2 linked regions of the Endozoicomonas gorgoniicola genome follow. The protein of the gene in region 2 interacts with the protein of the main gene of each other region in a pairwise test. Links are inferred from orthologs where the notes say so. Each region holds a gene or a part of one and is shown on either strand. Other genes may lie near its edges.

Region 1 (10,282 bases), 400 kb from region 2 along the record:
ATTGTTTTGCAGCCTGCATTCCCTGTTGCCCGGTGCCGGCATTGGCATTTCCGGTATTGATCACAAAACAGCGGGGATTCTGGTTAAGACGAGCTTTAGCAAGCAGTACCGGAGCCGCACAAAATTTATTCTGAGTAAAAACACCGGCGACGCTCGCCCCTTCATCCCATTCCATCACCACCAGATCCCGGCGGTTTATTTTGCGAATCCCTGCTTCCGCCGTCCCCAGACGAAATCCCTTGACGGCTTTAACCTCAGGCCAGTTACCGGAACCAACAGCCATAACGACTCCCATTTAATCTTTGTTCTGAAGTCGATAAAACTACCCCAGTTTTTCAAAAAAGGAAAACTAAACAAAAAACACAAGAAAACGGGTCGCCTGGAGTACAACCAGTGCGACCCGTTTCTGCGACTCAGTGCTGTTCGGCAGGCGTTAAGCTATTTTTGTTAAGCTATTCTACCGTGACACTGTTTGAACTTTTTGCCAGAACCACAGGGGCAGGGTTCATTACGACCCACCTTGCGTCCTTCACGAACGAAAGGCTCTGGATGCGGCACACTGCCCTCAGCTTCCTGAGCCTCTTCAGACTCTTCTCCGGCAGCCATACCGCCAGCCTGAGCGTGCTGGAACTGCATGCGTCGGGCCATTTCCTGACGACGGCGTTCTTCTTCCTCTGCCGTGTGGTCGTCCTGCTGGACCTGCACATGAGACAAAATACGAATGGTGTCGCCTTTAATGTCTTCCAGCATGTGCTGGAACAGCTCAAAGGCTTCACGCTTGTATTCCTGCTTCGGATTCTTCTGGGCATAGCCACGCAGATGAATACCCTGACGCAGGTGATCCATAGTTGCCAGGTGCTCTTTCCACTTGTCATCCAGAATACGCAGCAGAATATGCTTCTCGAAGTTGCGCAGGGATTCTTCGCCCGCCAGCTCTTCTTTGTTCTTGTAGCTTTCTACAACGGATTCAAGAATACGCTGACGCAGCCCTTCTTCATCCAGACGGTCGTCTTCATCCAGCCACTTCTGTACCGGCAGATTTTCAGCCAGTTCAGTTTCCAGCTTCTTCTCCAGACCTTTAATATCCCACTGCTCTTCCAGACTCTGTGGTGGAATAAATTCGGAGATCAGTTCGTTGACAACATCTTCACGCATCACCGCGATGTTTTCTACCACATCATCGGCATTCAGCAGCTCGTCACGCTGGGTGTAAACCACTTTACGCTGGTCATTGGCCACATCATCGTATTCCAGCAGCTGCTTACGAATATCGAAGTTACGGCCTTCCACCTTGCGCTGGGCTTTTTCGATGGCGTTAGACACCATGCGGTGTTCAATCGCTTCACCTTTTTCCATACCCAGGGCTTTCATAAAGTTCTTCACCCGGTCAGAGGCAAAGATACGCATCAGGTTGTCTTCCAGAGACAGGTAGAAGCGGGATGAGCCCGGGTCACCCTGACGACCGGCACGACCACGCAGCTGGTTATCAATACGGCGGGACTCGTGGCGCTCGGTACCGATGATATGCAGGCCACCGGCATCCAGCACACCATTGTGGCGCTGCTGCCATTCAGCCTTAACCTGGTCTTCCTGTTCTTTGGTTGGGTTTTCAATCAGAGCCAGCTCTGCTTCCCAGTTACCACCCAGAATAATATCGGTACCACGACCTGCCATGTTGGTGGCGATCGTTACAGCACCCGGCTTACCAGCCTGAGCGATAATCTCAGCTTCTTTTTCGTGGAATTTGGCATTGAGAACGCTGTGTTTGATACCCGCTTTGTCCAGGGCAACAGACAGGTGCTCGGAAGCATCAATCGAAGCCGTCCCCACCAGAGTCGGACGATTTTCAGCAACAGTTGCCTTGATGTCTTCAATGATGGCGTCGTATTTTTCATTGATGGTCAGATAGACCAGATCGTTATGATCCTTACGCACCATTTCTTTGTGGGTAGGAATAACCACCACATCCAGACCATAAATCTGACGCAGTTCGAACGCTTCAGTGTCGGCAGTACCGGTCATACCGGACAGTGTTTCATAGATACGGAAGTAGTTCTGGAAAGTGGTGGAAGCCATGGTCTGGCTTTCCGCCTGAATCTTCAGGTTCTCTTTCGCTTCCAGTGCCTGATGCAAACCTTCAGACAGACGACGCCCCGGCATGGTTCGACCCGTGTGTTCATCAACCAGCAGGATTTCACCGTTCTGAACAATGTACTCAACATTGCGGGTAAACAGCACATGAGCTTTCAGCGCAGCATTGACATGGTGCAGCATGGTCAGGTTGTGCGAAGAGTAAAGGCTTTCATCTTCAGGCAGCAAGCCACCCTGTTGCAACATTTCCTCAACAAACTGGTGACCCACTTCAGTCAGTTCAACCTGACGGGTTTTCTCGTCAACAGTGTAGTGCTTGGTAGGCTCTTCATCTTCGGCCACTTCTTCAATCTGACGTTCCAGCTTTGGAGCCAGTTCGTTCATCTGACGGTACAGCTCAGAAGAGTCTTCCGCCGGACCCGAGATAATCAGAGGCGTACGGGCTTCGTCGATCAGGATAGAGTCGACTTCATCGACAACCGCAAAGTGCAGAGGACGCTGAAATTTGTCTTCCTTGCGGAAGGCCATATTGTCACGCAGGTAATCAAAGCCAAACTCGTTATTGGTACCGTAAGTGATGTCCGACAGGTAAGCCGCCCGTTTTTCTTCCGGATCCTGCTGTGGCACCACGACACCCACTGTCAGACCAAGGAATTCGTAAAGGGTGCGCATCCAGTTGGCATCTCGACGGGCAAGGTAGTCGTTAACGGTAACAACATGAACGCCTTTGCCGGTAATTGCATTCAGGTAAGCTGGCAGGGTCGCCATCAGGGTCTTACCTTCACCAGTGCGCATCTCCGCTACACGACCTTCGTGCAGGGTAATACCACCGATCAGCTGAACGTCGAAATGGCGCATACCCATGCTGCGCTTACCACCTTCACGAACCACCGCAAAGGCTTCAGGCAGAATGGCGTCAAGGGTTTCCCCCTGCTGGTAGCGGTCTTTGAATTCCTGAGTTTTGGCACGTAACGCTTCGTCAGACAGGCTTGAAATACTGTCTTCCTGTGCATTTACGGCCTTAACCAGCTTACGCATTCGTTTCAGCTGCCGGTCGTTACGGCTACCAATAATTTTTTTGACTAAAGAAGCAAACATACTTGTGTGATTGACTATCTCTCAACCGGTTTACTGGGCTAAATCCGGTAAACTTAAACCGCATAAAATCTGCTAGTACAGTCTGTGTGATTCAGCGAACTATAAACTGCTAAATCACGGCAGTAGACCAGATTCTATCCCCATCTTTATATATGAACGCGTCGCCCGGTTTTCAATCCTCCCAGCGAACAACCGGAAAGAATGTAGTTCAGCTGGAAATGCAGCGCCACACTTCCTTTACCGAACCGCCTGTAATCGTCAGATCATTTCGCAGCCCGATACATATATCGCTGAGGGTCGACAGCCTTACCGTTCTCCAATACTTCAAGATGCACATGAGATCCGGTAGAACGGCCTGAACTTCCCATCTTGGCGATCACCTGTCCTCTGGTCACAATATCACCCACTTTGACAACATTTGAGTCATTGTGGGCATAGCGAGTGACGTAACCGTTGCCATGGTTAATCTCAACCATTGTGCCGAAGCCCCACCGATCACCGGACCAGACCACCACCCCTGCACCCAGAGAGAGAATGTCGGTTCCGCGCGGTGCGGCATAATCAATACCGTTATGCCAGCCGTCCTTGCCGGTAAACGGATCGGTTCGGGCTCCAAAGCGGGATGATAACCAGCCTTTTGCGGCGGGCAACCCGCTAAGGAACGCTTCATCATCAAGCGCCTTGTTTATCAGCAGGTTGTCCAGCAACTGCAACTGCTGCTCGCGGTTATCAATCTGTTCCGCCAGTTTGTCCAGCGCATCCGTCAGCGATGGTTTGGCGTAAACCTGAAAGCTGTCAGGCTGTTGCTCAGGACCACCCAGCGCTGGTACCTGACTGAAATCAAATTCACCATCGTCCAGGTTGGACAGCAACGTCAGCCGCTCGCCCAGAGCATCCAGTCGTGTAATACGTCCCTGCAGTTCCGCAAGACGCAATGTCAGGGCATCCAGCTGGCGTCCGGCATCTTCACGAACGGAGGCAAGATCCTGCTTCTGACCCAGTAGTGTCTGCTTCCAGTTCTCCAGACCCTCTTCGGTCAGAATCATATCCGAATCATATTTAAGGAAGCCATACATTAAGCCACCACCCAGAGATACAGACAGCGTAACGACCAGTGCCGCTGCAACGGCCAGACGTTGTCCACTGACTCTGAATGACCGGGTGCGTGAATGATCCTGCTTGACAACTATGACTTTCATTAAAAAGCCCTGGGCTCCCGCCTTTTAAATACAGTCCCTCACTTATCCCGACCAGATATTGGGACAAGGAACACTGAACCAAGAGTTATAACAAGTGAAGGACTTTAGCACCGACAAACAAATTCCCGCAAGAATACAGATCAACAAACTACTACAGAATGACCTGAAAACAGGGAAATTAATCGATTTTTTGCTTACAACTCAATGAGTTACAAAATGCTTTACTGCAACCACAAAAAAAGCCGCTTTAAAAGCGGCCTTTTTTCTTCAGCAGTCCATACCCTGAAGTCCGGATACCGTTTAAGCGGTAACCGCTACAGGTTTGAGGTAAGAAATTGGTGATACTTCCGCATCTTCGAAAGTCACCACTTCCCACGCTTCCTGGTTTTCCAGCAGGTGACGAACCAGCTTGTTGTTCAGTTCATGGCCGGACTTAACGCCAACAAACTGACCAATCAGGCTATTGCCCAGCAGATACAGGTCACCAATGGCATCCAGCATCTTGTGCTTTACAAACTCGTCGTGATAACGCAGGCCATCCTCATTCAGGATACGGTAGTCATCAACCACCACTACATTATCAACACTGCCGCCCAGAGCCAGGTTCTGGGAGCGAAGGTACTCTACATCCCGCATAAAGCCGAATGTACGAGCCCGGCTGACTTCCTTGACAAAGGAAGTGCTGGAGAAGTCAATCGCAGCAGTCTGCGAACGACTCTTGAATACCGGATGATCAAAATCGATGGTAAAACTTACCTTAAAGCCTGCATAAGGTTTGAAGGTAGCCGTTTTATCGCCATCAGAAACGGCGACTTCCTTTTTGATCCGGATAAACTTTTTCGGTGCTTCCTGTTCCCGGATTCCCGCAGACTGAACCAGGAAAACGAAAGGACCGGCACTGCCATCCATAATAGGCACTTCGTGGGCGCTGACTTCAACATAGGCATTATCAATGCCCAGTCCTGCCAGAGCGGACAGAAGATGCTCGACGGTATCTACGCGAATACCATCTTTCTGCAGAGATGTGCACAGCGTAGTCTGCCCCACATTCCCGGCACGTGCGGGTATCTCTACAACTGGGTCGAGATCCGTACGACAAAAGATGATACCTGTATCAACGGGAGCTGGCTTCAGGGTCAAATAGACCTTTTCGCCAGAATGTAACCCTACTCCCGTGGCACGAATAATGTTTTTCAGGGTACGCTGTCTGATCATGATTACGCAATTCCGCGACCTGTAAGGTCCCTGTTATTTGAATGTAACGACTTATTGTAACAAAAGTTACATTTGACACAAGTCGTAACTTACACTCAATTAATCAGCCTGCCGACGCAAAAACGCCGGAATATCCAGATAATCTACATTGTCAGTCGATGTTGTCTGACGTTTTGGTGGCTCTGGCTCTGCATCGGCGGTTACCGTTGCAGGCCTGCCAGCCTCTTCCGCATCTTTGGTACGATTGCGGATGCTCGGTGGAATATCCAGGGTTTTAAGATCCAGTGATCCATCGTTGCGGGTTGTGCGCGGACGAGAACCGTCAACCACCTTCAGGGCAGGGTCTGTTTCAGACTCTTCACTACCCAGGCCGGTTGCCACCACAGTCACTCGCAACTCATCGCTCATTTCAGTATCGATAACGGCTCCGACAACAATCGTGGCGTTCTCAGAAGCGAACTCGGCCACCGTTTCGTTCACTTCGGTGTACTCGTTAAGCCCCATGTCCATACCACCGGTGATATTAACCAGTACGCCACGAGCGCCACGAAGGTTAACATTTTCCAGCAGCGGGCTGCGAATGGCACGTTCAGCGGCTTCAACTGCACGATTGCTACCCGTAGCAGAACCCGTACCCATCATTGCCATACCCATTTCCGACATCACAGTACGTACGTCTGCAAAGTCGACATTGATCAGACCGTCACGGGTAATCAGTTCCGAAATACCTTGCACTGCACCCAGAAGCACATCATTTGCAGCACCAAAGGCGTTGAGCAGGCTGACATCCTTACCCAGTACAGGCAGAAGGTTCTGATTAGGAATACAGATGAGAGAGTCTACATTTTCCTGCAGTTCTTTCAGACCTTCTTCAGCCACTGACATACGACGACGACCTTCAAAGGAGAAAGGTTTGGTCACCACCGCAACTGTCAATGCACCCATTTCACGAGCAATCTGTGCCACAATTGGCGCAGCACCCGTGCCTGTACCACCGCCCATACCAGCAGTGATGAACACCATATCGGCACCCTGCAACAGATCGCTGATACGATCACGATCTTCCATGGCCGCTTCACGACCAATCTGTGGGTTGGCACCGGCACCCAGACCACGAGTAATGCCAGCACCCAGCTGCAGGTGTGTATGCGCCTGCATATGTTGTTTCTTAAGAGCCTGCGCGTCAGTGTTGGCGCAGACAAACTCTACACCTTCCAGCTGACTGTTCAGCATATGGCAGACAGCATTGCCGCCACCGCCGCCGACACCGATAACTTTAATGACCGCTTCCTGCGGCACGTTATCTTCCAACATTTCAAACATGTGGCCCTCTCCTTATTCTCTCACCTTAAACAGGATATTTTCTAAAAATTGGCAGTGGCGTTCAATCAGAAGTTACCCTGAAACCACTGTTTTAACCGATTGAACACACCGTCCTCCTGCTTGCTGTATACTGCTTCCTTACGTCCATCCTGCTGGACTTTAAGACCGTAATGCAAAAGCCCGACACCTGTCGAATATATTGGATTACATACGACATCGGCCAAACCCCGCACCGCTTGCGGCATTCCCAGTCTTACCGGCATATGGAATATTTCTTCTGCCAGCTCGACAACGCCTTCCATCTTCGACGTTCCACCCGTCAGGACAATACCTGCGGGGATCAGTTCTTCAAAACCACTGCGACGAAGCTCCTGCTGGATTAACGTAAACAACTCCTCATAACGAGGCTCTACGACTTCTGCCAGTGATTGTCTGGAAAGCTCCCGAGCCGGGCGGTCGCCCACGCTGGGAACCTTGATCATGTCGTCTGCACCAGCCAGCTGAGTCAGTGCACAGGCGTATTTAATCTTCAATTCTTCCGCATGCTGGGTCGGTGTGCGCAATGCCATGGCAATGTCATTGGTCACCTGATCCCCGGCAATAGGAATAACAGCAGTATGGCGAATAGCACCATCTGTAAAAATGGCGATATCGGTAGTACCACCACCAATATCCACCATGCAGACACCCAGCTCTTTCTCATCCTCAGACAGGACAGAATAACTCGATGCCAGCTGTTCCAGAATGACGTCGTCGACTTCCAGCCCACAACGTCGTATACAGTTTTCAATGTTCTGGGCGGCATTCACCGCACAGGTGACCAGATGCACCCTTGATTCCAGGCGAACGCCAGACATCCCAAGCGGCTCTTTGACGCCATCCTGAGAATCAATGACATATTCCTGTGGCAGGATATGAAGAATACGCTGGTCGGCAGGAATTGCTACTGCTTTTGCAGCATCAATAACCCGTTCAATATCAGCTCTGGTTACTTCGCGTTCCCTGATAGCCACGATACCGTGGGAGTTCAGACTACGGATATGATTACCGGCAATTCCCGCATAAACAGAATGAATCTGACAACCGGCCATTAATTCAGCTTCTTCAATGGCTCGTTTCATGGCGTGAACAGTAGAGTCAATATTCACGACAACACCACGCTTCAAACCTCTGGAAGCGTGGGAACCAATACCAATCACCTCCAGCTCGCCATCTTCCAGAATCTCGCCGACGATGGCCACTACCTTGGAGGTGCCAATGTCTAACCCAACGATCAAATTTCCGTTCTCTGCCGATGTCATGGCATTTATCTTCCTAAACCGCAATAGCTTTCATAGTCAGCATAACTTTCATAGTCAGCACAGATGGTCAGCACAGATGGTCAGCACAGACAGTCAGCACGCTGATACCACCGCCTCTTTCTGCTTTTCCTTTACATTAATTCTGTCGCCAGGCGACAGACGCACCATTGAGGTAACGCATATCCACACGCTCTACCTCGTTCCAGCGACTGTCCAGCCTTGCATGGTACAGACGGACAAACCTCTGTAACCGTTCCATGCGCCGATCACGACCGAGATAAACCGTCACATGATCAACCCTGAATCGCCATGAACCAGCCGAACCCAGTTGCAATCCGCCCACCAACAACCCCAATGGTCGCAATAACTGACTGATAGACAGATATTGCTGCATAACCTCAAGTGCCTCATCATCCGCCCCGGATAACAGCGGAAACGACTTAAATTCACTCACCGACCCAGGGGTAAACACAACGCCTTCACCAGTAATTAATTTATCCTGCTTCCATCGGGCTACCGCCTGACGCTCTTGCAGGGAAACCTCCAGTCGATCCGGCCAGCGTCGTCTGAGACTGGCTTCCCGAACCCAGGGCATTTGCAACAGTGCCTGACGCATCGCTTCCAGATCGAGATGAAAGAAACGATTGACCAGAAACGGTTCCAGCTCTGCTTCCACCTTCACCCGGTTAAGAGACTCAAAGCCGGCATGAATTTCCACACGTGCTATCGGCCGGTTCAACCAGTTCATCAGTGAAGGCCATACCCACAACACTGCGCCCAGAAAGACAACAACGGTCGTCACCCGGGCAATCTGCCATCCGGTACGCGAATGAGTAGACAGATAAGTCCGGACACGACCAGAAGAAGGCGGCTGCCGCCTTCTTCTGATCTGAACGCTATCCACCTGACTGCCTGAACGCTTAGACCGGGTCTGCTTCCGCTTCAGTAACAATCTGGCTTTCCCTTTCGTGATCATCCATTGTTACCAGACTGCTGTCTGCTAGTACGTTGTCTGATAGAACATTACCTGGCAATGATGACTTCAGCACCTCCAGAACCAACGCATCAAAATCCAGCCCTACCGCCTTTGCGGCCATAGGCACCAGACTGTGTTCAGTCATCCCGGGAATAGTATTCACTTCCAGCAACCAGAAACGTCCACGCTGGTCTTCCATAAAGTCCACACGCCCCCAGCCTGAGCAACCAATGGTCTCAAACGCCGTCAGGGCGATCGCCTGCATTTCCTGTTCCCGGGTTTTACTGAGGCCGGAAGGCAGACGATAACCGGTATCATCAGACAAATACTTTGCCTCATAGTCATAAAACTCATTCCGGGCTTCAATACGAATCACCGGCAAGGCTTCACCATTAAGAATCGCTACGGTGTATTCAGGCCCATCAATAAACTGCTCAACCAGAACCGAACTGTTATGTCCGGATGCTTTCTCAAAAGCAGGCAGAAGATCCTGCTCACGATCCACTCTGGCCACACCAACACTGGAACCTTCCAGGCTGGGTTTAACAAATACTGGCAGCATGTCAGCACAGTACTCAAGCATGTCCGGGGTTTCTACCAGACGAAAATCCGGAGTAGGTAGCCCAACCGCCTGCCACAGCAGCTTGGTGCGGTATTTATCCATCGCCAGGGCCGATGCCAGAACACCACTGCCCTGATAGGGAATACCCATGGACTCCAGCAACCCCTGAACAGTACCGTCTTCCCCACCACGTCCGTGCAGAGCAATAAAGGCACGATCCGGCTGATAGCTTTCCAGCTGTCCCATCAGGTCATCAGCCGGGTCAATCATTCTGCAATCCACACCACTGCGAACCAGTGCCGCATAAATCCGGTCGCCAGTCACCAGACTGACTTCTCTTTCAGCTGAAGTACCACCCAGAAGGACAGCCACTTTACCAAATGCCCGGGGATCAAACTGATCTCGATTCTGGCCAGCCTTTTGGCTGGTGTTGGATTCACTCATTCCTGTAAGACCTGCTTGTGGCATGGACTTCATTTTCACTTATCGCCGGCGAATTTACACCGGCTCTCCTAAT
Region 2 (10,002 bases):
CGACAACGCTGGATGGATCATGACTGCAGGCAGTCAGCCCTATAAACGCCAGAACAATCAGGCTTATTTTTGAGCAAACACTCAATTTAATTTGATGGTACTTTGCGAATATAATCATTGGCGTTATCCCAATCTTCGCCACGTATGATTCAGAGAATTTATAACTAAACCAATTTTTAAAAAAGTAATTTTAAGTCAAAAAAATATATGCAAGTTATCAGGCTCATCTGTATTCCGGTTTTTATACAGATCATCCTTAGCAGATTAATAAACGTCGTTTTTAAAAAAAACATTAATACTATCTATTCAACTAACTTATAAAACGGACGTCCAAAACTTGTTCAGGCAAATAGTCGCACACTGCGAACAGCAAGTCTCTGCTTTTGCAAAACTCTTACGAAACCAGCACTCACATAATGGCAGGCAACTTTTTCAGACTATTTTCTGATACTCAGCGATCCGGATTATCCTGACGCTCTTTGCAGTACCATTTTAAGAGCGCTTCAAAACGAATTCTCAAAGCACTCTCTTCAAGACGAAGTTCAGAATGCTCAGCCTCCAGCTGTTCAATGGCGGCCCGCGAAAGACTTCCTGACTCGATGAAGTGCCTGATCAGTTGTCCAAACTCTGAAACTTTCACGACTACACTTGAGTGTTGAGTTAAGATATTCATAATTCCCTCTTTTGTTAAAGAGTCCAGTTCATAGGCATAATTTTCAAGAGCATTTTCACAGGCTTCAGAATATGGATCTGAATCATCATCTTCGGAAGTAAGCCTGACAGCTTCCGCCTCATCCGAGTTCCCCGTAAAGTAATCTCTACCGCACAGGCGAAAAAGAAAAGAAAAGAATCGCAACAACCAGCGCCTTACAGGACTTTGATGCTCAGGATTATCATAAGGCTCATGTCGAGAGTAATCAGAAGGGCGCTCCGGCGGTTCATTTCCGCCAGATCCGGTTGAGACGCTGCCCTGAACAGAGTGGCTACAGCTTCCCGCTCGTAACAAATGTACCTGATTAGAACCTGACCGATAAACAACGACTGTCTTTTTTTCTCCTGGTGTATTGCCTGAACCACACTGATAAAAATACTGGCTGCCTGCAAAACCGGAAAGGAAGACATGATTTTCATGGCCTATGCGATGATAATCTGAAATTGCCAGACAAAGCTCACTGGCTCCGGCATCTTCTGTAAAAAAAACAATTACCAGGCACAAGAGCAACCACTTCGAAGTTTGTCCCGCTTCAGTATTTGGCAAAGCCTGTTTCCCCTATAAAAACATTTGACCTTTTCACGAACACCACACGGTCTAGACTCAAATTGATTTCAGGGCAAGCAGGAAAGCATCATGGTTTATTATTCGAACCATGATGCTTCACAGACAGGGGCAAATGCCGTCACACAGTTGCTGATTACTTGCGGCTTCCTAACCACTCAATAACCAAAAACATAACAATCGCTACAACCATCAATGATAAGCCTGGCAGGAGTAAAGCTGGCTCCCCGGTCAGGGATTCATAGTTGAAAGGAGAAACATTCACTTCCAGAAAAGGGACTTCCTGACCCGAGCTGTTAAGACGGGTTTCCAGCGTCTGCTTCCAGGGCCAGACCTTGCCAAGAGCCCCAACCATCAAACCGGTTAACAGTGACAGAGCCAGATCACGGTGTTTACGTAACAGCCAGGACAGTATGTGTGAAAAACTCAACAGCCCGACAACACAGCCAGAGGCGAAAACTGTCAGAACCATCAGATCCAGCGTTTTCAATGCCTGCAGAACCGTAGCATACAAGCCCATCAGCAACAGCAGGAAACTACCGGAGATTCCCGGCAGAATCATCGCACAGATAGCGATCGAACCGGCAAAAAACAAAATCAACGGTGTTGGCGTCAGACTGGCAGGCGTCAGGGTACCAATCATATAGGCAGAGACTGCCGCCAGCACAAACAGTATCCCGCCAGTCACACTGTAATGACGAACCTGTCGAATCATGTGAAAGCCGGACACCAGAATCAGCCCAAAGAAAAACGACCAGATCAGTACCGGATATTCCGCCAGCAGATAACTGATCAGATGCGCGAACGATAGAACACTAATCAGAATGCCGCTGAATACACAGACAAGAAAAGTGCCGTCTACTTTTTTCCAGCAGGCTCCGATACCTTCGTTTTTCAACAGCAACAGCAGTGTCGGTGAAAAGCTGCGCAAAGAATTCAGCAGCCGGTCATAAATGCCGGTAATAAAGGCAATGGTGCCACCGGACACACCCGGTACCACATCGGCAGCCCCCATGGCCATACCTCTGAGCAGCAGCCCGAGAAAATCTGTTTTAACAGACATAATCTAACAATCCTGAATAGTCAGGCGTTGAGCCGCCTGAATTTAATTTTTTAAAAACCAATGTTCGGGTAAATCCCTACCGTATAACACCGCTCAGCATGGGAACAAACCGCACGAGTTCCAGCACTTCCTGATGAAACTCCTGCCCATGGCGTACCACCAACAGCAGTTCCTGATGAAAATCACCCACTGGAATCACCAGGCGTCCACCCTTTTCAGACAACTGTTCCAGCAGCTCTAAGGGTACCTTGCCCGGAGCAGCCGTTACCATAATCCCATCAAAAGGTGCCAGACCTTGCCAGCCCATGGTGCCATCACTCAACTTCAGGTGCGCATTGAACAGCGATAACCGCCGCAGCCGACTGCGCGCTTTTTCCTGTAATAGCTGTATTCGTTCCACGGAGTAGACCTGCTTCACCAGATGAGCCAGTACTGCAGTCTGGTAGCCGGAACCCGTCCCTACTTCCAGCACCTTATTCAACGCTCCCCCTGCCATAAGTGCTTCCGTCATACGGGCAACAATATAGGGCTGAGATATCGTCTGATTATGGCCTATAGGCAGGGCGGTATCTTCATACGCCCGCTGCGCCAGTGCCTCGTCAACAAAAATATGACGGGGAACTTCCCGCATGACTTCCAGAACATCCGTTGAAACAATCCCCTGCTCCGCCAGACGATTTATCAACCGGTCACGGGTTCGACGGGATGTCATTCCTATTCCCTTCAGTTCTGCATCCCTCATCCTTCAGCCTCCCAACCAGTGCTGTACCTGAGTCAATGTTCCGTGATCCGTCTGGTCATACTGCAGTGGCGTCACTGACACATAGCCGGCGGCAATGGCATGAAAATCAGTGCCGTCTCCGGCATCCTGCTCTTTACCCACCGATGTAATCCACCAGGCTTCCCGTCCACGGGGGTCAACCACTTTTAACGGCGCATCGGGTCGCTCACGATGCCCCAGTCGGGTGACCTTCATTCCCTTTATATCGTCATAAGGGAGGTTTGGTACATTAACATTCAGAACTGACCCGGGCGGCAGGGTTAACTGGTCCAGTTTCTGAATCAGCTCAAAGACGACACGCCCTGCTGCGGTAAACCCTTCATCGCTGTCACCGCACAGTGATACAGCAATCGCCGGTTTACGCATAAAGCGCCCTTCCAGAGCCGCTGCCACCGTACCTGAATAGAGTACATCGTCTCCCAGGTTAGCACCGTGATTGATACCGGAAACCACAATATCCGGCGCAGTTTCAAGCAGCACGCTCACAGCAAGATGCACACAATCAACCGGAGTACCATCAATGGCATAAAAACCATTGCCCTGAAGGCTGGGGCGCAGTGGACGGTTCAGAGTCAAGGCACTGCTGGCAGCAGTGCAGTTACGGTCAGGGGCGTACACCGAGCAATGACCCAGCCCTTTCAGACTCTGGTAAAGGGCAGCCAACCCCCGGGCAGTCACACCATCGTCATTGCACAACAGCAGGTTCAAACCGATCCCTCTCTTCACACAGCAGAAGTTCTCGCAGTATCGAAGTGGCAAAGCACCCTTTGGGTAACGCAAAGCTGACCTGCAGGGTCAGGTCATCATTCCACTGCCACTGCATTTGATCAGGAATAAGTCGTATAGCACGCCGCTCCTGCTTCATCCGGGCATCTTCCAGCCCTGACTTCAGAGCCGGATACGGCTCCAGCGTTGCCAGCTCCAGAGCCTTGCAGTCAGCTTCAGACAGAAGTTCACCTTCTCCCCAGAGCGGTGCCGTCAGCATCACCTCACCACGATGTATTCTCGCCATCAGTTCATCATTATGATCCCTGAGTATCAGGCTGCCACTGTCCTGAAATCCGGGTACGTCGCCCGCTATATAATCGAGCCAGTTGTTCTGGTTGACTCGTTCAGAAACAATGCGGTTAAACAGCCAGGAACGCGCGGCAGACAGGTACATTGAGCGTTTATTCTTGTGAGCCCGAAATTCACCGGCAAACATTTTGATGGCCCGTTCCAGATTTTCACCCCGTCGTCCGAAGCGCTGTTCACCAAAATAGCTGGGAACGCCCTTGACAGAAACAAGATCGAGCAATGTATCAAGCTGTTCGCGGTCAGCATCAACATTTTTCAGGGTGATGATAAACCGGTTGCCTTTCAACGCACCGGTTTTTAATTTACGCCGATGTCGGCTGACCTGCAGGATACGGATATTATCTTCCTGAAAATCACTCCAGCGAGGTTCTTCCATGCCCGGCATCCAGACACTAAACCACTGTCGGGTAATTCCGTGGCGATCCTTGCGCCCGGCATAGCTGACCGAGAGTCGTTTAACTCTGGCGAACCTGGCAAGCCTTCCTGCCACCCAGTCCGTATTTTCACCCTGTTTTTCAACATAAAGCAGAACATGCTCCCCTTCGCCGTCCGGCTCAAAAGGCAGCAGTTCCTCAACAATAAAATCTTCAGGCTGTTCTTTAAACAGCGCCTTGCCTGCAGGGTCACCCCATGCATACGCCCAGTCCATGGGATAGGAAAGATCACTCATACATATTCACTTGAACTTGAAATAGACACTTGAAATAGACACTTCAATTAGCCGCTGTGTTGTTTCAGGCAGCGTTTCATTCAACAGAACGTGGGCTTATCAAAACAACAGCATGGACAGCTATACCTTCCTTACGTCCGGTATAACCCAGTTTTTCGGTAGTGGTCGCCTTCACGTTGACACAGTCTCGTTCAACGCTCATATCTTCAGCCAGATGGCGGCACATGGTTTCAATATGCGGAGCCATTTTCGGCGCCTGAGCCACAATGGTGGCATCCATATTAACGACCGAAAACCCTTTCTCTGCCAGCAGGCTGACCACATGACGCAATAACTTACGACTGTCGATGCCTTTATAGCGAGGGTCGGTATCCGGAAAATGCTGACCGATATCACCCAGGGCAGCCGCGCCCAAAAGGGCGTCGGATACGGCATGCAGCAGCACATCCCCGTCAGAGTGAGCCAGCAGGCGTTGGGGGCTGGAAATTTTGACACCGCCCAGAATTATATGATCACCGTCGCCGGGTTCGGCAAAACGGTGGACGTCAAAACCGTGTCCTATTCGCATCAGACTGTCTCTATCAATTTCGCTTGTTGTTGCAGATACAATGAGGCCAGTGCCAGATCTGAAGCTCTGGTGACTTTAATATTGTCGCCATGACCTTCAACTATACGCGGCTTATGACCGGCAAATTCCATAGCGCTGGCTTCATCCGTAATGTTCACGCCTGCTTCCATGGCCTTGCTCAGCCCGTCAATCAGGGGTTTCAGGCGGAACATCTGAGGGGTCAGAGCATGCCAGAGGTTCTCACGATCCACCGTTTCAGTGGTAACGCCATCTTTGTTGGAACGCTTCATGGTATCCCTGACCGGCATCCCCAGCAAACCACCAATGGGGTCGTTTTCAAGGGATTTCACCAGCCAGTCCAGATCAGACTGGCGAATACACGGACGTGCAACATCGTGAACCAGAACCCAGTCTGTGTCTTCAGCCAGCTCATCCAGTACGGCCAATCCGTTCACAACCGAGTGATAACGCTCTTTGCCCCCTTTTGCCAGAATGATACGAGGGTCTCGCAGCAGTGCCACTTCCGGATAATATTCATCATCAGCCCCTAACACCACGACCAGCTTTTCCAGTAACGGAAAGTCCAGCAACCGCTGCAGGGTATGTTCCATCAGGGTTTTGCCCTGAATTTCAAGATACTGTTTAGGTATATCTGCATTCATGCGGCGCCCTACGCCTGCTGCAGGCACGACAGCCCAGTACTTATCACGAAGCGTTTCACGAGAACGAGTCATTGCGGTACTCACTATTAATCCACCGGATAATCCGCCAGACGACTGATGGCTGCATGGCAGCACGGGAAGTTAATCATAGATAAGGTAGAAGGTTTCGTCCTTGCGAACCATACCCAGATCGAGCCGGGCCTGTTCTTCAACGATTTCCAGCCCATTTTGCAGTTCAACCACTTCCGCAGCCAGTGAACGATTACGCCGATAAAGGCGCTCATTTTCATTCTGCTGGCGCTCAATCTGTTCGCGGGTATAAAGCAGCTCACTGATACTGCCTTCGCCAAACCAGAGCTGAGATTGCAAAAAAATAAATGTGATGGTTAGAACCGAAATGACCAGCTTGTGCATGTAAAATTCCCTGATATGCAGCCTGTCAGTTTAACAAACCACCAGGGCATGATAAAAGCCAGTATTGCAGGGAAAACTTAAAGGGAAAACTTAAATAGAAAAAACATAAGCAAAAAGGGAGGCATATTGCCTCCCTTTTTATGGGGTTAACCCGGAATCACAAGGTGATTCAAGCAGCCAGATTATGCACGCTTGAATTCAGCCAGGCCGCGGTAAGGCGCCTTTTCACCCAGAGCTTCTTCGATGCGCAGCAGCTGGTTGTACTTGGATACACGGTCAGAACGGCACAGGGAGCCGGTCTTGATCTGGCCAGCCGCAGTACCAACCGCCAGGTCAGCGATGGTAGCGTCTTCAGTTTCACCGGAACGGTGAGAGATAACGGCAGTGTAACCAGCGTCCTTAGCCATCTTGATCGCTTCCAGAGTTTCGGTCAGGGAACCGATCTGGTTGAACTTGATCAGGATGGAGTTAGCAATACCCTTGTCGATACCTTCTTTCAGGATCTTGGTGTTGGTTACGAACAGGTCGTCGCCAACGATCTGGATCTTGTCACCCAGGATGTCTGTCTGGTACTTGAAGCCGTCCCAGTCAGATTCGTCCAGACCATCTTCGATAGAGATGATTGGGTACTCTTCACACAGCTTGGCCAGGTAGTCAGAGAATTCGTTGGAGGAGAAGATCTTGCCTTCACCCTTCATGTTGTACTGACCGTCAACGTAGAATTCGGAAGCCGCACAGTCCATAGCCAGAGTGATGTCAGAGCCCAGCTTGTAGCCAGCCGCTTCAACCGCTTCCTTGATAACTGCCAGAGCGTCAGCGTTGGAAGCCAGGTTTGGAGCGAAACCACCTTCGTCGCCTACTGCAGTGTTCAGGCCTTTAGCAGACAGTACTTTCTTCAGGGCGTGGAATACTTCAGCACCCATGCGCAGACCTTCGGAGAAAGTCTTGGCAGAAACAGGCTGAATCATGAATTCCTGAATGTCTACGTTGTTGTCAGCGTGCTCACCACCGTTCAGGATGTTCATCATTGGAACAGGCATGGTGAACTGACCAGCAGTGCCGTTCAGGTCAGCAATGTGCTCGTACAGTGGGATGTTCTTGTCGGTTGCAGCCGCTTTAGCAGCCGCCAGGGAAACCGCCAGAATAGCGTTCGCACCCAGTACTTCCTTGTTTTCAGTACCGTCCAGCTCGATCATCGCCAGATCCAGACCTTTCTGGTCCTGAGCGTCACGGCCCAGCAGAGCTTCGCGGATCTTGCCGTTTACGTTGGCAACAGCTTTCAGAACGCCTTTGCCCAGGTAACGGGACTTGTCGCCGTCACGCAGTTCCAGAGCTTCGCGGGAACCAGTGGAAGCACCGGAAGGAGCAGCCGCACGACCCATAGCACCGGATTCCAGGATAACGTCAACTTCTACAGTTGGGTTACCACGGGAGTCCATGATCTCGCGACCTTTGATTTCAACAATCTTAGACATGGTATTTACTCTCAGCATCTTCTCATTGAAGAGAAACGTAAGGGGAACTTAATAAAGCCGGGAATACTATCGAATTCCCTGAGCGGAAGTACCGAACCAGTAATGGATATTTCGCCACATCACGCAAACCATTGACGCAGGTCAAAAGCGCAGTTGCGTGGCCGCAAGCCCGGAATCAGGTTGCATCACCCATTTGACGACGCAACTATACCAACTCTCAGGCGGTTATCAACTATTGCAAAGTCGGACATCGCAGGGCCCGAAAACACCCTTATGAGCACACGAATTAACACAAAAGAATGAATTACACCCTAATAAACAGCACACCCGGCCAGTTAAAACTCATCTTTAACATCTTGTGTTATGCGGGGTGCCATTAAGGCATCAAGAAAGGCCTGATCAAAGTCCAGAGGCTCTTGTGTCACACTACTGCAAACAGGGGATGCATAACTTGTAGGGGTCGAACACGGGGTGTCCCGGTCAAAAGACCAGTAATGATACCCTCCTAACTTCAACTCCCTTCCATCGGAAACCATTTTTGTGATATCAGCCACCATTGTAACTTCATCTACCTGATCATTAACGCCTATCATAGGGGTCAATGCTATATCCCTAAACGGTACACCATGAACATGGTTCAAACTCTTTGCAGCATTAATGGCAGACTTCGCCATATCACAACGTCCCTCCGAGTCATGGGTACAATCGCTTGAACCATAATCCATTACCATTAAGTTCACGGTATACTCCAGTCCGCTCTTTCTTGCAGCATCCAGCGTCCACTTCCCATAAAGTGTAAGTGGATCGACCCGGGGATCTGGCCCCCCTCGCGCTGAAATTGTCAGACTGACTGGCAGCTGCATCCCCCTTTTTTTATAATCTTTCTGAGCCGCAGCCGCAAACTGCATTAAATTGTAAATCGCTTCCTCGCTGCCAGATTCGATATCAAAATCCAGCCCGGCAAAACTAGTCGAATTATAACGATCAACAAACGCCTTCATTCCCGCCTCAGAAGAGCAGGTAAAGGTGGCATTGGCCCCCCCGGTAGAGATCACATACTTAATACCATTTTGTACAAACCGCTTTATATTGGCATCTGCAAGTTGTTGTGCGTCCACACCTCCCCAGGTTTCGTTCCCACACTCACCGGTAGCAAAAGCCCATGTGACCAGTTTATTGCCCGGCAAGAGTTGCGATGGCGAATCCGCCAGATCGGTCGAAAAGGAAGGTTCCTGCAATTCACAGTCCTTATAAGGTAACAATGGCACGGGCTGGCTTTGTCCATGTACTTTTGTACTAATAACATAGGTATTCCAGTCCATGTTAATACTGATGTCTTTGTAAGGAGAAAAAATGACTTCATCGCCAAGTGCAGAAGAAATAGAAGGGAGTCCTACAAAACCACAAACACTGGAAACTGCGAGAAAACGAGGTATGTTCATAGCAACTTACTGACTTAAGACAGTTAATACACAATCAGCAAGTCTAGCTTTCAAACTGGCACAAGGGAAAAAATCATCAATACCTGAGAATAACTTAATGCGCCGTTACCTTCCCTTCACCTCCCTCCCTTTAATCTATCCGCATTGTTAACCAATGGTGAGATTGGAAAAGCCTGAATTCGTATCATAAGTGCATAACCTCTGTAACCAGAGGATTGTTTCAGAACCTTTGAAGTGAATCAGAACTCAGGGGTATTCTGTAAAGCAACCAAACCATACAGAGGAAGCCAAGGATGGCCTATACACACCTGAGCTCTGAAGAGAGATATTATATCGAAACTGAACTCAAAAATGGGACTTCACAAAACAAAATTGCTAAAAAGCTTGGCCGTTCACAGCCTACCGTGTCGCGAGAAGTAAACCGCAATAAAGGGCAAAGAGGGTACAGGCACCAACAGGCTAATCGCACAGCTCGGCAGCGGCACAAAGATAAGCCAAAAGCTATTAAGCTGACAGACGACATTAAACAACGTATTTCAAACGATATCCGTTCAGATTGGAGTCCTGAACAAGT

Evidence for each region.
Region 1: the proteins of NX722_RS11400 (region 2) and NX722_RS13225 interact in binary tests that used the Escherichia coli proteins (3 or more experiments, as listed by UniProt). The link is inferred for Endozoicomonas gorgoniicola from one-to-one orthologs.

What each region holds. Positions count from the first base shown.
Region 1 is NZ_JAPFCC010000001.1:2,882,216-2,892,497, forward strand. Bases 7,284-10,282 are described here. They hold NX722_RS13225 (cell division protein FtsQ/DivIB), read right to left. Parts: upstream 9,204-10,282; coding sequence 8,364-9,203; downstream 7,284-8,363. Other genes in these bases: ftsA (cell division protein FtsA), read right to left, coding at 7,284-8,227; NX722_RS13230 (D-alanine--D-alanine ligase), read right to left, coding at 9,148-10,209; murC (UDP-N-acetylmuramate--L-alanine ligase), read right to left, coding at 10,264-10,282. In the rest of the region: bifunctional glutamate N-acetyltransferase/amino-acid acetyltransferase ArgJ, read right to left, coding at 1-295; preprotein translocase subunit SecA, read right to left, coding at 448-3,189; NX722_RS13205 (M23 family metallopeptidase), read right to left, coding at 3,453-4,388; lpxC (UDP-3-O-acyl-N-acetylglucosamine deacetylase), read right to left, coding at 4,689-5,603; cell division protein FtsZ, read right to left, coding at 5,703-6,926; more of ftsA, read right to left, coding at 6,992-7,283. UniProt on the Escherichia coli protein: Essential cell division protein. May link together the upstream cell division proteins, which are predominantly cytoplasmic, with the downstream cell division proteins, which are predominantly periplasmic. May control correct divisome assembly.
Region 2 is NZ_JAPFCC010000001.1:2,489,037-2,499,038, forward strand. The notes cover bases 4,876-7,594. They hold NX722_RS11400 (septum formation initiator family protein), read right to left. Parts: upstream 6,512-7,594; coding sequence 6,239-6,511; downstream 4,876-6,238. Other genes in these bases: ispF (2-C-methyl-D-erythritol 2,4-cyclodiphosphate synthase), read right to left, coding at 4,944-5,435; ispD (2-C-methyl-D-erythritol 4-phosphate cytidylyltransferase), read right to left, coding at 5,435-6,169; eno (phosphopyruvate hydratase), read right to left, coding at 6,694-7,594. Outside these bases: NX722_RS11355 (peptidoglycan DD-metalloendopeptidase family protein), read right to left, coding at 1-118; NX722_RS11360 (hypothetical protein), read right to left, coding at 452-856; NX722_RS11365 (hypothetical protein), read right to left, coding at 868-1,122; NX722_RS11370 (DUF368 domain-containing protein), read right to left, coding at 1,413-2,339; NX722_RS11375 (protein-L-isoaspartate(D-aspartate) O-methyltransferase), read right to left, coding at 2,416-3,051; 5'/3'-nucleotidase SurE, read right to left, coding at 3,085-3,828; tRNA pseudouridine(13) synthase TruD, read right to left, coding at 3,806-4,867; more of eno, read right to left, coding at 7,595-7,986; NX722_RS11410 (glycoside hydrolase family 18 protein), read right to left, coding at 8,322-9,428; NX722_RS11415 (IS30 family transposase), read left to right, coding at 9,722-10,002. UniProt on the Escherichia coli protein: Essential cell division protein. May link together the upstream cell division proteins, which are predominantly cytoplasmic, with the downstream cell division proteins, which are predominantly periplasmic.